2 regions of the Streptomyces sp. JN8 genome follow, and region 2 is predicted to be linked to the other one. Evidence: riboswitches for the same ligand, from Rfam matches in the RefSeq annotation. Region 2 holds a riboswitch; the other holds the start of a gene.
What was found. Region 2 has a riboswitch for S-adenosylmethionine ahead of ACY0MR_RS26370 (aminotransferase class V-fold PLP-dependent enzyme). Riboswitches for the same ligand answer to the same signal wherever they lie in the genome.
Positions count from the first base shown of each region.

Region 1: it holds a riboswitch for S-adenosylmethionine, as region 2 does, so the genes downstream of both, thrC (threonine synthase) here and ACY0MR_RS26370 (aminotransferase class V-fold PLP-dependent enzyme) in region 2, are expected to answer to the same signal.

Region 1 is NZ_CM147852.1:3,826,024-3,833,540, forward strand. It holds gene ACY0MR_RS16655 (MoaD/ThiS family protein) at 1-9, opposite strand, end outside; gene thrC (threonine synthase) at 50-1,363, opposite strand; SAM riboswitch class I at 1,357-1,503, opposite strand; gene ACY0MR_RS16665 (glucosyl-3-phosphoglycerate synthase) at 1,653-2,594, shown strand; gene ACY0MR_RS16670 (DUF7927 domain-containing protein) at 2,730-4,574, shown strand; gene ACY0MR_RS16675 (alpha,alpha-trehalose-phosphate synthase (UDP-forming)) at 4,668-6,113, shown strand; gene otsB (trehalose-phosphatase) at 6,229-7,068, opposite strand; gene ACY0MR_RS16685 (DUF3263 domain-containing protein) at 7,195-7,458, opposite strand.
Region 2 is NZ_CM147852.1:5,985,217-5,992,733, forward strand. It holds gene qcrB (cytochrome bc1 complex cytochrome b subunit) at 1-921, shown strand, start outside; gene trpD (anthranilate phosphoribosyltransferase) at 1,052-2,116, shown strand; SAM riboswitch class IV at 2,195-2,311, shown strand; gene ACY0MR_RS26370 (aminotransferase class V-fold PLP-dependent enzyme) at 2,556-3,971, shown strand; gene ACY0MR_RS26375 (Lrp/AsnC family transcriptional regulator) at 4,042-4,323, opposite strand; gene ACY0MR_RS26380 (rhomboid family intramembrane serine protease) at 4,320-5,063, opposite strand; gene ACY0MR_RS26385 (hypothetical protein) at 5,222-5,464, shown strand; gene ACY0MR_RS26390 (NYN domain-containing protein) at 5,498-6,862, shown strand; gene ACY0MR_RS26395 (C40 family peptidase) at 7,130-7,517, shown strand, end outside.

The DNA of each region.
Region 1 (7,517 bases), 2.2 Mb from region 2:
CACGGCCATGTCTTCGTAACCTTTCAGTGGGCCTGGAGTGCGGACGGGCTCAGTGGGCGAGGCCGGCGTCGCGGAACGCGTCCAGGCTCGGGCGGATGGTGACGGTCGCCTGAGAGGTGTCGGCCACCGCGTCCAGGGTCTTGAGCCCGTCGCCGGTGTTGAGGACGACCGTGGTGAGGTTCGGGTCGATCAGGCCGTTCTCGACGAGCTTCCGCGCGACGCCGACGGTCACGCCGCCCGCGGTCTCGGCGAAGATGCCCTCGGTCTGCGCGAGGAGCTTGATCGCGTCCACGACCTGCTCGTCGTTCACGTCCTCCACGGCGCCGCCGGTGCGGCGGGCGATGTCGAGGACGTACGGGCCGTCGGCCGGGTTGCCGATCGCCAGGGACTTGGCGATCGTGTTCGGCTTCTGCGGACGCACGACGTCGTGTCCGGCCTTGTAGGCCGCGGACACCGGGGAGCAGCCCTCGGCCTGGGCGCCGAAGATCTTGTAGGGCTTGTCCTCGACGAGGCCCAGCTTGATCAGCTCCTGGAGGCCCTTGTCGATCTTGGTGAGCTGGGAGCCGGAGGCGATCGGGATGACGAGCTGGTCGGGGATGACCCAGCCGAGCTGCTCGCAGATCTCGTACGCCAGTGTCTTGGAGCCCTCGCCGTAGTACGGGCGGAGGTTGACGTTGACGAAGCCCCAGCCCTCGCCCAGCGGGTCGCCGATGAGCTCGGAGCAGAAGCGGTTGACGTCGTCGTAGTTGCCCTCGATGGCGACGAGGTCACCGCCGTAGACACCGGCCATGACGACCTTGCCCTGCTCCAGGTCGTGCGGGATGAACACGCAGGAGCGGAAGCCGGCGCGCGCGGCGGCGGCGCCGACGGCGCCGGCCAGGTTGCCGGTGGAGGAGCAGGAGAGGGTGGTGAAGCCGAAGGCGCGGGCGGCCTCGATGGCCTGGGCGACGACCCGGTCCTTGAAGGAGTGGGTCGGGTTGCCGGAGTCGTCCTTGACGAAGAGCCTGCCGGGGGCGACGCCGATCTCGCGGGCGAGGTTGTCGGCCTGGACGAGCTTGGTCCAGCCCGGGTTCAGGTTCGGCTTGTCGGCGACGTCGGCAGGGACGGGCAGCAGCGGGGCGTAGCGCCAGATGTTGGCGGGGCCGGCCTCGATCTGCTTGCGCAGCGCCTCGGGGTCGCCGGTGGGGAGGTCGTAGGCCACTTCGAGCGGTCCGAAACAGAGCTCGCAGGCGAAGATCGGACCGAGCGGGAAGACTTCACCGCATTCGCGACAGGAGAGTCCCGACGCGGGACCGAGGTCGACCGAGGTGGCGGCGGGGGTAGCAGTCTGTACAGCCATGGAGGCGAGGCCCTTTCTCCTCATCTTTCCCATGACGAATTTTTCGCCATGAGACGGATTTGGCACCTTCCCTAGCCGGGGGCCTCGATGGAGTACGAGACAAACCGACTGGAGGGTTGCCGGGGCTTCAACGGGCCGTTTCCCTCTGCCCCTCTGGATGAGCGGTATTCGATTGTGAAGCGCGGTGGACTTTCGTTCCTGCGCTCCGACGCGGGCGGCACCCCGACGTGCATCGGGCATCCGCGTTGTTCAAGACTGTAACCGAAGGCCCGGACGCTTGGACCGGCCGTCCGAACCGCGAGATGGAGATCACGTGCTGGAAGAGGTGGAACGCTGGCTGGACCGGCGGTCCTGGTCCGTGGCGGACCGGCCGCTGGAGCGGATCCTCGCCGCCAAGCGGAACACGAAGGTCAGCGTCGTCCTGCCGGCGCTGAACGAGGAGGCGACGGTGGGGGACATCGTCGCCGTGATCCGGCGCGAGCTGATGTCGGAGGCGGTGCCGCTCGTCGACGAGCTGGTGGTGGTCGACTCGGGCTCCACGGACCGCACGGCGGAGGTGGCGGCAGCGGCCGGGGCGCGGGTGGTGGCGCGGGACGCGGTGCTCCCGCGGATACCGGCCGTGCCGGGCAAGGGCGAGGTCCTGTGGCGGTCGCTGATGGCGACGACCGGGGACGTGGTGTGCTTCGTCGACGCGGACCTGCGGGACTTCTCGGCGGACTTCGTGTCGGGGATCGTGGGTCCGCTCCTGACCGACCCGGACGTGGACTTCGTGAAGGCGATGTACGACCGCCCGTTCGGGGACACCCCCGGCCAGGGGGGCCGGGTGACGGAGCTGGTGGCCCGGCCGCTCCTCAATCTGCACTGGCCGCAGCTGGCCGGTTTCGTCCAGCCGCTGGGCGGCGAGTACGCGGCCCGGCGCTCCCTCCTCGAACGGCTCCCGTTCCCGGTGGGCTACGGGGTGGAGCTGGGTCTGCTCGTGGACGCCCTGCACACGGTGGGGCTCGACGCGCTCGCGCAGGTGGACGTGGGGGTCCGCAAGCACCGGCACCAGGACGGTCTCGCGCTGGGACGGATGGCCGCGGCGATCTACCGGACGGCGCAGCTGCGGCTCTCGCGGGGGCATCTGGTGCGGCCGCGGCTGACGCAGTTCGAGCGGGGCGAGAAGGGCTTCGAGCCGCGGACGTACGCGGTGGACACGGAGGAGCGGCCGCCGATGGCGGAGATCGCGGAGTACGCCCGCCGCCGCGTGGCCTGACCCCGCGGAGGCCCCGCCCGACGCGCGGCCCGCGCGGCGCCGTCGCGCCGCCCGCCCCGGTGCGGCCGCCCCACGCCGCCCCGCCCGCGTGGCGATACGCCCCACGATGATCCGTTTTGCATACATTCCTCTTTTATGCGCTTCAGACAACATCACCTGGGCAGGGTGCTCGCGGCCGCCGTGGCCGTCGGACTGGCGGCGGGCTCGCTCGCGTTCACCGCGGCGGGGCCGGCCGCCGCGGACGCCGTCGAACCGTTCGGCAAGCGGTACGGCGCCTCCCTGTACGGCGACTTCACGATGACCGGCAACACGGTCATGGGCCGCCCGGGCCCGGACGGCGGCGGCACCCCGGTGACGCGGCGGACCGACGCCGCCGGCCTGGGCGGCGGCCACGGCTCCAGCACCGCCCGGGTGCACGTCCCGGCGGGCGCCGAGGTGGCGTACGCCCGGCTCTTCTGGGGCGGCGACGACGGCACGTACCGGGCACCGGACGGCACGCGGCTGAAGCGCTGCGCCCCCACCGGCGCGGACGCCGGGCGCTCCCCCGGCGACCCCACGACGACCGCTCCCGTGATCAGGGTGGGGACGGGCGCGGCGACCCCGGTCTCGATCGACAGCATGGCGGCCGACCCGGCCGGCGCCGACGGCCCGCACCACTACACGGGCGAGTCGGACGTGACGGCCGCCTTCTCGGGCACGACCGGGACGGACCGGCAGGTGGCCGTCGGCAACATCTGGACGGCCGAGGGCCCGGGCTGCGAGGCGGGCTGGTCGCTCACCGTGGTCCACCGGTTCCCCGGACCCGACCCCGTCCGCGCCCCCGAGCGACGGAACGTGTACGTCTACGGCGGCCACGTCGTCCAGCGCCCGGGCTCCCCCGCGACCACGGTCACCGTGGACGGCTTCCGCCGGAGCGGCGGCGCCGCACGGGCCGGCTTCACCACGCACGCGGGCGCCCTGAACGCCCCGGGCGACGCCCTCCACGCCGGCGGCGCCGAGACCGCCGGGTCCCACACGGGCGGGACCGGCGGGACCACCGAGAACGGCAGAACCGGCGGAACCAGCAAGACCAGCAGGACCAGCGAGACCGGCAGGACCGGCGCCCCCCGCCGGGCCGACGGCCCGGGCGGCGGAGCGACGGCCCTCGCCCTGCCCGAGGCCGCCGTCCCGCAGGGCGCCGTCTCGGCCGACCTGACCCTCTCGGCGCGCGGCGCCGCCTTCGTCGCCTCCTCGCTCGCCTTCTCCGTGCCGGTCCCCGACCTGGAGATCACCAAGACGGTCAGCCCGCGCACGGCGAAGCCGGGCGACACCCTGACGTACACGATCACCGCACGGAACACGGGCACCCTCGACCACCCGGACGCCCGCTTCGGCGACGACCTCACCGGGATCCTCGACGACGCCGACTACCGGGGCGACGTGCGGGCGGACCTGGGCACGGCGACGTACACGGCGCCCCGGATCGGCTACCGGGGGACCGTCCCGGCCGGGAGGACGGCCACCGTCACCTACTCGGTGAAGGTGCGGAACCGGCCGGCCGGCGACGGCCGGCTCCTCGGCGGCGTGACGGCCGAGACGCCCCGCTCCACCTGCGGCGACGGCAGCACGGACCCGGCCTGCGCCGCGGCCGCCGACCTCGACCGCCCGAAGCCGACGCCCACGCCTCCCCCCACTCCCACGCCCACGCCGACGCCGACGCCGACGCCGACGCCGACACGAGCGGACCCGACGCCGGCCGCCGAGGACCCCTCGCCCACCCCGGCGGACCCGACGCCTCCCCCCGCCGAGCCCGCTCCGGCCGCCGCCGACGACGAGCCGGACTTCGCGCCCCCGGCCCCAGGCCCCCGGGGCACCGGCGGCGCGATGGCCGAGACCGGCGGCAACGGCGAGCGCCTGTGGCTGCTGGGCGCACTGGGCCTCGCCCTCGCCGCGACCGGCGCGGTGGCCAAGGCCGCGATGCGCGGCCGCCGCGAGGGCTGACGCCCCCGGGAGGTCCGGCCACCGTCCGTGGCCGGATCCCCCCGGCTCGTATACGTACGTTTGAGCGTTTACCGGACGGGCTAGGTTCGCCCCATGGCATCTGTGCTCGTGGCATCGAACCGTGGACCCGTCTCGTACGTGCGCGGCGAGGACGGAGAGCTCGACGCCCGCAGGGGCGGCGGCGGCCTGGTCTCCGGGCTGAGCGCCGTCTCCTCGCAGGACAGCCTCTGGGTCTGCGCCGCCCTCGGCGAGGGCGACCGGGAGGCCGTCCGGCGCGGGATCGGCGAGCCGGGCGTCCGGATGCTGGACATCGACCCCGAGGTGTACTCCGACGCCTACAACGGCATCGCGAACTCGGTCCTCTGGTTCCTCCACCACCACCTGTACGACGTCCCGCGCGAGCCCGTCTTCGACGCGGCGTTCCGGCGCCGCTGGGAGTCCTACCGCGCCTACAACCGCGCCTTCGCCGAAGCCCTGGCCGCCGAGGCGGACGACGGCGCCGCGGTCCTCGTCCAGGACTACCACCTCGCCCTGGTCCCCGGCATGCTCCGCGAGCTCCGCCCCGACCTGCTGATCAGCCACTTCACCCACACCCCCTGGGTGTCCTCCGCCTACCTGCGGATGGTGCCGGACGACATCGTCGAGGAGCTCCTGTGGGGCATGCTCGGCGCCGACGAGCTCGGTTTCCACACCTGGGGATGGGCCTCGGCGTTCATCGGCTGCTGCTCCCCGCTCGACGACTCGACGGGCACGGCGCAGGGCGTGTGGCCGAGCGGCGACCCCTGGCACGGGGTCACCTGGCGCCGGAACGGGGTCGGGAAGGGCCGCACCCGGGTCCGCGCCCACCCGCTGGGCGTCGACGGGGACGAACTGCGGGCCCTGGCCCACCGCCCCGTGGTCGACGAGGCCCTCGCCCGGCTCCGCGCCGAGGTGGGCGACCGGCGCACCATCGTCCGCGTCGACCGCACGGAGCTGTCGAAGAACATCCTGCGCGGCCTCCTCGCCTACCGGGAGCTGCTCACCACCCGCCCGGAGTGGCGCGGCCACGTGGTCCACCTCGCCTCCGCCTACCCCTCCCGGCAGGACCTGGAGTCGTACCGGGCGTACACGGCGGCGGTGACGGAACTGGCCGAGGAGATCAACGCGGAGTTCGGCACGGACGACTGGCGGCCGGTGATCGTCTCCGTGGAGGACGACTTCGTCCGCTCCCTCGCCGCGTACCGGCTCGCGGACGTCGCCCTGGTGAACCCGGTGCGCGACGGCATGAACCTGGTCGCGAAGGAGATACCGGTCGTGTCGGAGGCGGGCTGCGCCCTGGTCCTGTCGACGGGCGCCGGCGCCTACCGGGAGCTGCGGCAGGACGCTCTCACGGTGAACCCCTTCGACGTCTCGGAGACGGCCGAGGCCCTCCACGCGGCCCTGTCGATGCCGCGGGAGGAACGGGCCGACCGCACCAAGCGCCTGGCGGCGGCGGCCACGGCCCTCCCGCCCCAGCGCTGGTTCCTGGACCAGCTGGACGCCCTGCGCGAGGAGCGCTAGGGCCTGCCGTCACACCCCGTCGGCGCCCGCCGGCGGAAGCTCGACGACGGGCCTCAGGGCCTGCCGCGTCCTCCGCCACCGCGCCCGTCCGGCGACGGTGGCGGACCGGACGCGCTCAGGCCCCCCGTACCGCCTCCGCCAGCGAACCGAGGAACTCCACGACCCCCGGCGGGCCCGGCACGGCCAGGTCCGCGCGGTCGGCCAGCTCGGGGACCTCCGTGGATCCGCTGCACACGAGGAGGCCGGGGGTGCCGTCGGAGCGGAGCTTCTCGACGGCGGCGAAGGCCGGCAGGTCGCCCAGGTCGTCGCCCGCGTAGAGCACGGACCCGGCGTCCACCTCCCGCAGGTACTCCGCGAGCGCGACGCCCTTGTCCATGCCCGGGGGCCGCAGCTCCAGGACCATGCGGCCGGGCTCCAGGACGAGGCCGTGATGGGTGGCGAGGTCGCCCAGGGGTCCCTTGAGCGCCTCGAAGGCGCCCTCGGGGTCGAGGGCGCGGCGGGTGTGGACGGCGACCGCCCGGCCCTTCTCCTCGATCCAGACGCCCGGCCAGGCACCGGCCCGGTCGAGGAAGCCGGGGAGCTCGGCCCGGACGGAGGCGACGCCGGGGTGCGGGGCCGCCGCCCGGACCGTGCCGCTGACGGCGTCCCAGCGTTCGGCGCCGTAGTGGCCGAGGACGACGAGGTGCTCCAGGCCGGGGACGCCGGCGAAGCCGCCGTACCGGACGGCGACCCCGGCGGGGCGGCCGGTCACGACGGCGACGGAGGCGACCTCGGGGGCGAGGGCGGCGAGCGCCTCGACGGCGCCGGGGTGGGCCCGGGCGCGTTCGGGGTCGGGGACGATCTCGGCGAGCGTGCCGTCGAAGTCGAGGGCGACGACGGCCTTCGCGGGCCGCGCGAGGAGCGCCGCCAGACCGTCGCGGCCTGCGGACGTGGTCGGGTGCGGGAGGCTGACCATGCTCCCGACCCTACCCAGGCGCGCCGCCCGCGTCAGGGCCACGAACAAGACGGGCGCCCGACAACCGCCGGTACGCGCTCCGGAGCCGGCCCGGCACCGCCCCGGTCCGGCACCGCCCGGCCGCCGCTATCTCCGCTTCCGCTTCTCCTCCCGCACCCGCCGCAGCCGGTTCACCGTCACCGGGTCGTGGGCGAGGGCCCTGGGGTCGTCCAGGAGGGCGTTGAGCAGCTGGTAGTAGCGGGTCGGGGAGAGGCCGAGGGTCTCGCGGACCGCGCGTTCCTTGGCGCCGGGCCCGGGCCAGGAGCGGCGCTCGACGGCGAGGACGGCCCGGGCGCGCTCACCGAGCCCGCCCTCGTCGCCGCCGTCCGCCGCTTCCCGCTCCTCGGTCATGCGACCAACCTATTACCCGACGCCCCCGGCGCGGCAGCCGCGCGAGCGGCGGCCGCGGC
Region 2 (7,517 bases):
TTCCACAAGCACACGCAGTTCGCCGGCCCCGGCCGCACGAACAACAACGTCGTGGGCATGCCGCTGCTGCCGGTCTACATGGCCAAGGCCGGAGGCTTCTTCTTCCTGGTCTTCGGCGTCATCGCGATCATCGCGGCGGTCGCCTCGATCAACCCGATCTGGGCCATCGGCCCGTACCGGCCGGACCAGGTGTCCACCGGCGCCCAGCCCGACTGGTACATGGGCTTCGCCGAGGGTCTGATCCGTGTCATGCCGGGCTGGGAGATCAACCTCTGGGGCCACACGCTCGTCCTGGGCGTGATGATCCCGCTGGCGATCTTCCCGGCGGTCCTCGCGGCCATCGCGGTCTACCCGTTCATCGAGTCGTGGATCACCGGCGACAAGCGCGAGCACCACATCGCGCAGCGCCCGCGCAACGCTCCGACGCGCACCGCCTTCGGTGTCGCCTGGATCACCGCGTACATGATCATGCTCGTGGGTGGTGGAAACGACCTCTGGGCGACCCACTTCCACCTGTCGATCAACTCGATCACCTGGTTCGTGCGGATCTTCTTCTTCGTCGGCCCGGTCATCGCGTTCATCGCCACCAAGCGGATCTGCCTCGGCCTCCAGCGCCGCGACAAGGACAAGGTGCTGCACGGACGCGAGTCCGGCATCATCAAGCGCCTGCCGCACGGTGAGTTCGTCGAGATCCACGAGCCGCTCAGCCAGGGCGAGCTGCACCGCCTCACCGCGCACGAGCAGTACGACGCCGCGGAGCTTCCGGCGGGCGTCGACGAGAACGGCGTGGAGCGCAAGATCGGGCGCGTGGAGAAGCTCCGGATCAAGCTCAACAAGGGCTACTACGGCGGCGACAGCCAGGTCGCCAAGCCCACGGTCGAGGAGTACAAGGAGATCCAGAGCGGCCACGGCCACCACTGATCCCGGAACTCCCGACTTCCGACAAGTCGCCACGGTGAGAGCCCCGTCCATTCGATGGACGGGGCTCTTCGCCGTCCCCGCGGGTCGATAGGGTGGAGCCCTAGCCGTCACGTACTGACCAGGAGCTGCCATGAGCGCTGCGACCCCCGCTGGAGGACCTACGTCGGCGGGCCGCTCCTGGCCCGTCCTGCTGAACGGACTCCTCGACGGCAGGGACCTGTCCGCCGACGACACCGCCTGGGCGATGGACCTGATCATGAGCGGCGAGGCCACCGACGCGCAGATCGCCGGCTTCATGGTGGCGCTGCGCGCCAAGGGCGAGACCGTGCAGGAGATCGCCGGTCTCGTACGGACCATGTACGCGCACGCCAACGTGATCGAGGTGCCGGGGCCCGCCGTCGACATCGTCGGCACCGGCGGCGACGGCGCCAAGACGGTGAACATCTCCACGATGGCCTCGATCGTGGTCGCCGGCACGGGGACGAAGGTCGTCAAGCACGGCAACCGCGCCGCGTCCTCCGCCTCCGGCTCCTCCGACGTCCTGGAGAAGCTCGGCATCAACCTCAACCTGACCCCGCAGCGGGTCGCCGAGGTCGCCGAGGAGGCCGGCATCACCATCTGCTTCGCCGTGAAGTTCCACCCGTCGCTGCGGCACGTCGCCGCCGCGCGCGGTCAGCTGGGCATCCGGACCACGTTCAACGTCCTCGGCCCGCTGACCAACCCGGCCCGGGTGCGGGCCCAGGCCGTCGGGGTCGCCGACCCGCGGATGGCGCCCATCGTGGCCGGGGTCCTCGCCGAGCGCGGCAACTCCGCCCTGGTCTTCCGCGGCGACGACGGACTCGACGAGCTGACCACCACCTCCACCTCCCGGGTCTGGGTGGTCCGCGACGGCGCGGTCGCCGAGGAGCGCTTCGACCCGCGGGACGTCGGCATCGACCTGGTGCCCCTGGAGGCGCTGCGCGGCGCCGACGCCTCGTACAACGCCGACGTGGCCCGCCGCCTGCTCGCCGGCGAGACCGGTCCGGTGCGGGACGCCGTGCTGCTCAACGCGGCGGCGGCGCTCACCGCCCTGGAGCCCGGCGCCGGAACGCTGGCGGAGCGGCTGGCCGCGGGCATCGCGCGGGCGGCCGCGTCCATCGACTCCGGCGCGGCCCTCCGGTCCCTGGAGCGCTGGGTCGCCGCCAGCAACGCCTGACGGCGTTCCCCCTGACCCCGGTCCACCATGCGGACCGGGGTCTTGCGCTTCGGCGATCATGTGGCAGGATGCTCTACAGGTCACGAGTGACAGCGTTTTGGCCCCGGCTTGCTGTCCGGCAACCCTCCGTCCGTGGCGGGGTGCCCCGGGTGATGACCAGGCCGTAGGCAGCGAGGTCTACGGCAAGCGCGGACCCCTCGAACACCAGGGGTCCTGGTCTCTCGAGGAGCTTTTTCCGTGAGCAAGCGAATGCGATAGGGCGAGTACGCCCCTTCTTCACCCTCGGATCGTCGGATCAGGGTCACTTCTCCGTACCCCGTGCACCGCGGGCTTCCCCCGTGCACCCGTGTCCTCCGAGGCAACACCCCGTACCCCGCCGTGTCCGGCCGCGTACGGGTCCACCGAAGCCATTCCGCACCGCCCGCCGGGAGATACCGCCATGTCCGCACGCCCTGACGCCACCGCCGCCACCCTCGTCGAGACCGCGCCCGCCGTGACCGCCGCCGAGGCCGCCGACCCCTGCTGCGCCGCCCCGCTGCCCGTGCTCGGCCGGGACGTCACCGTCCCCCTCGTCACCGGCGGCGAGGTGACCTACGCGGCGCTCGACTACGCGGCCAGCGCGCCCGCCCTCCAGCGGGTCTGGGACGACGTCGCGGCCTACGCCCCCTACTACGGCAGCGTCCACCGCGGCGCGGGCTACCTCTCCCAGCTCTCCACCGACCTCTTCGAGAACAGCCGCGCCACCGTCGCCGAGTTCCTCGACTGCCGCCCCGGCGACCAGGTCGTCTTCACCCGTTCCACCACCGACTCGCTGAACCTGCTGGCCGCCACCCTCCCGGCCGACTGCCAGGTCTTCGTCTTCGAGACCGAGCACCACGCCTCGCTGCTGCCCTGGAGGGACGCCCGCGTCACCTACCTCAACGCGCCGCGCACCCCCGGGCAGGCCGTCGCCACCCTGGAGCGGGCGCTCGCCGACCGCGACCCCTACGGCCCCGCCCTGGTCTGCGTGACCGGCGCCTCCAACGTCACCGGCGAGCTGTGGCCGGTGAAGGAGCTCGCCGCCGCCGCGCACGCCCACGGCGCCCGGATCGTGCTCGACGCCGCCCAGCTGGCCCCGCACCACCCGGTCTCCGTCCAGGACCTCGACGTGGACTGGATCGCCTTCTCCGGGCACAAGCTGTACGCGCCCTTCGGCTCCGGCGTCCTCGCGGGCCGCGCCGACTGGCTCCAGGACTCCGAGCCCTACCTCGCGGGCGGCGGCGCCTCCCGCAAGGTGGCCCGCCGGGCCGACGGCGGTGTGGACGTGGAGTGGCACACCACCGCGGCCCGGCACGAGGCGGGCTCCCCGAACGTCATCGGCGTCTACTCCATCGCCTCCGCCTGCAAGGCCCTCACCGAGGCCGGCTTCGACCAGCTCGTCGCCCGCGAGCGCCACCTGATCGCGAAGGTCCGGGCGGGCCTGGCCGAGGTGCCCGAGGTCAGGGTGCTCTCGCTGTTCGGCGACGACGCCCCGCGCGTCGGCGTCATCTCCTTCGTCGTGGAGGGCTGGAACAGCTCGCACTTCGCCGCCGCGCTCTCCGCCGAGTACGGCATCGGCGTCCGCGACGGCCTCTTCTGCGCCCACCCGCTGGTCCGCACGCTGCTCGGCAGCGACCCGCAGGACCCGGGCGAGTGCGGCGCCCCCGAGGCCGCACCGGGGGAGAGGTCCCTCAACGCCATCCGGGTGAGCTTCGGAGCCGGCACCCCGGACGAGCACGTGGAGCGGTTCGTCGGCGCCGTGAAGGAGCTCGTCCGCGACGGCGCGCAGTGGAAGTACCGCACCGAGGACGGCCGCTGCGTCCCGGACCGCGGCTGAGCACTCACTCGTACGGGTGAAGGGGGCCTCCCCGGCGGGAGGCCCCCTTCACCCGTGCCCCGGACCTGTCTCAGGACTCCAGACCGATGGCGAAGGCCGCCTCCAGGTCGTGCTGGGAGTAGGTGCGGAAGGCGACGTGCGTGTCGGTGGCCTCGACGCCCGGGATCTTGCTGATGTTGCCGGGGATCACGTCGGCGAGGTCGTCGTGGCGCGGGACGCGGACCATGGCGATCAGGTCGTAGGTGCCGGTCACCGAGAAGACCTCGCTGACGCTGTCGAGCGCGGCGATCGACTCGGCGATCTCGGGGATGCGGTCCACGCTGGTCTTGATGAGCACGATCGCGGTGATCACGGCTGGCTTTCTCCCTCGGTCGCCGCGGTTGGGGCTTTCACTCTATCCCCACCCCGGTAGCGCCCCCAGGCGTACAGGAAGCCGACGGAGAAGCCCACCACATGGGCCAGATAGGCGACGCCGGGACCGGATCCGGCGGCCCGCGCGGCCAGCCACTGGAGCACGAACCAGAAGATCAGCACGATCCAGGCGGGGAAGCGCAGCGGCAGGAAGAAGAGGAAGGGGAAGAGACTGGTGACCCGGGAGCGCGGGAAGAGGAAGAGAAAGGCCCCGAGCACCCCGGAGATCGCCCCGGAGGCCCCGACCAGGGTCTGCTCGCTGCTCGCGTGCGCCACCGCGTACCCGACGAGGGCGAGGTAGCCCGTGCCCAGGTAGAACAGGGCGAACTCGACGGGACCCATGCGCTCCTCGGCCATCGCCCCGAAGACGTACAGGAACAGCATGTTTCCCAGCAGGTGGAGCCAGCTGCCGTGGACGAACAGCGCGGTGAGCGGGGTGAGCAGGGCGCGGGGCTCGCCGCTCATCAGCTCGGCGGGGACGACGCCCCAGCGCCGGAAGTACTCGCCCTGCGCCGCGAGGAGCTCGTCCCCCGTGCCGTACACCGGATCGAGCCCGGAGACCGGGCCGATCACGAAGAGCAGGCAGCAGGCGGCGATCAGTCCGTACGTCACCGTGGGCCCGCTGCGGAGGCCCCGCCAGGACCCCTGGACACCGCGGACCGCACCTCGCCAGTCGATCATGGACAGATCATGGCGTACCGGGGCCGAACTGGACAGAGTGCCTCGCCGTGCCCCCGCGTACCGGCGAGGCCGTAGGGTAACGGGCAGTACGACCGCAGTTCGACGGCGCACCGCGGCTCCCGCACCTGGTACCCCGCAACAGGAAGAAGGACGGCACGATGACGACGGTTCCCCTGCCGACCGACGAGACCCGCTGGCGCTGCACTCTCTGCGGCAACCTGACCCGCTTCGACGTGACGCGATCCTCCAAGGTCGTCGAGTACGTCCATCTGGACCTCGCGGGAGAGCCGACGGTCGAGGAGCGGCAGGTGGTCAGTGAGACCATCGAGTCGGTCCGCTGCCGCTGGTGCAACGCGGTGGACCAGATCGAACTGGTGGACAGGCCGGGCGCCGCCTCCTGAGGGACGGCGCGGACGACATAGGGGTGACGGATCGTGGAGCAGCCCGCGCACGGTGGAGAGCCGGCCGGCGCGGCAGGTGACGCTGCCGAGACGCTCGACCACCCACTGCCGGAAGGCGTACGGCGGCGGGTCGTCGCGCTGGTCGCCGACGCCTTCGGCGGCCTGACCGTCGCCGAGCTGCCCGCCCCCCTGAGGCAGTACGCCCGGTTCACCGCGAGCCGGCGCGCCAAGTTCGCCGGGAACGCCATGGCGGCCGCCCTGGAGAGCGATCCGCTGTTCCGGCAGCGGATCGGCGAGCGCTTCCGGCAGGGTCAGCCCGAACTGGCCGGAGCGGTCGAGACCGGCACCCCGCCCGCCGCCGCCGACCCCGTCGACGTGGCGGCCGCGGCCTACGTCCTGCGTCCGCCCGGTTGGGTCAAGCTGGTGGCGGCCGCGGGCGAGGAGGCCCAGCGCGTCGACGCCGAGCGTGCCGACGAGGCGGGCCGCCGGGAACTGGAGCGGCTCCGCGAGGAGCTCGACGCCGCCCGGGACCGGGCGCGCGGCGAGACCGAGCAGCTGCGCCACGACCTGGAGGCGGCCCGGAAGGAAGCGGAATCGCTTCACCGCAAGCTGCGCAGCGCCCAGAGCGACGTGAAGCGCGGTGAGGCGGCGCTGCGGCGCGTCCAGGGCGAGATCGACGCGGCGAAGGCGGAGTCGGCGGCCCAGGTGTCCGCCGCGGAGAGCGAGACCCGGCGGCTCAAGGCCCGGCTGGGCGAGGTCGAGGCCGCCCTGGAGGCCAGCCGCAGGTCGGCCCGCGAGGGGCGCTCGGTCGAGGACATGCGGCTGCGGCTGCTGCTCGACACCGTGCTCGACGCAGCCCAGGGGCTGCGCCGCGAACTCGCCCTGCCTCCCGTCTCGGTGCACCCGGCGGACACCGTGGACGCGGTGGAGCCGGGCCGGATGTCGCCGAAGGACATCGCGGCCCGTGCGCTCTCCGAGACCGACCCGGCGCTGCTCGACCAGCTCCTCGCGCTGCCGCAGGCGCATCTGGTCGTCGACGGCTACAACGTCACCAAGACCGGTTATCCCACCATGCCGTTGGAGAAGCAGCGGCTGCGGCTGCTCGGCAGCCTGTCGGCCCTCGCGGCCCGTTCGGGCGCCGAGGTCACCTGCGTCTTCGACGGGGCGGAACTGGCGGCCCCGGTGCTCCTCGCGCCGCCGCGCGGGGTGCGGGTGCTCTTCTCCAAGCCCGGTGTGACCGCCGACGAGTTGATCCGTCAGCTGGTGCGTGCGGAACCGCCGGGCCGGCCGGTCGTGGTGGTCTCCACCGACCGTGAGGTGGCCGACGGGGTGGCGAAGGCCGGTGCCCGGCCCGTGGCGTCCGCCTTGTTGCTGAAGCGGCTTTCGCGGCTCTCCTGACGCGTCGCCACAGTTGGCAACTCTTGGGTGCTATGCCCGAATTCTGGAGGGCGCACCGTCAAGTGCCCATCACTGCCTGTGCGGTCTGTGTAAATTAAGTGGCCGGTGAGGGATATTTTTGCCGGTGGGATTTGAACTGATCACAAGTTGGTCACTAGGGTCGGGGCTCGAACCTTCGCGCGGTTGATCACCCATCCGGGGTGGCGGCGGAGGAACCGCCTGCCCCTTACCGGTTGGGCGGCTCTGAGGAAGAAGGAGCTCGCCTTCGTGGCGTCCCACCGTCGACCCAAGCAGCCGAGCCGCATGCGCGTGACCGTTCTCACCGCGACCGCGGCCGCCGCCGTAGCGCTCACCGCCCAGACCGGTGCCCAGGCGGCCCCCGCCAAGCCCAAGATCGACGAGGTCAAGTCGAAGGTCGACAAGCTGCACCACGAGGCCGAGGAGGCCACGGAGCAGTACAACCTCGCCGAGGAGCGCCGCGGCAAGCTGCAGGACGAGATCGGCAACCTCCAGGACAAGGTGGCCCGCGGCCAGCAGGAGCTCAACACCCTGCGCGACCAGATCGGTTCGGTCGCCAGCGCCCAGTACCGCTCCGGCGGCATCGACCCGGCGCTCCAGCTCTTCCTCTCCGCCGACCCGGACACCTACCTCGACA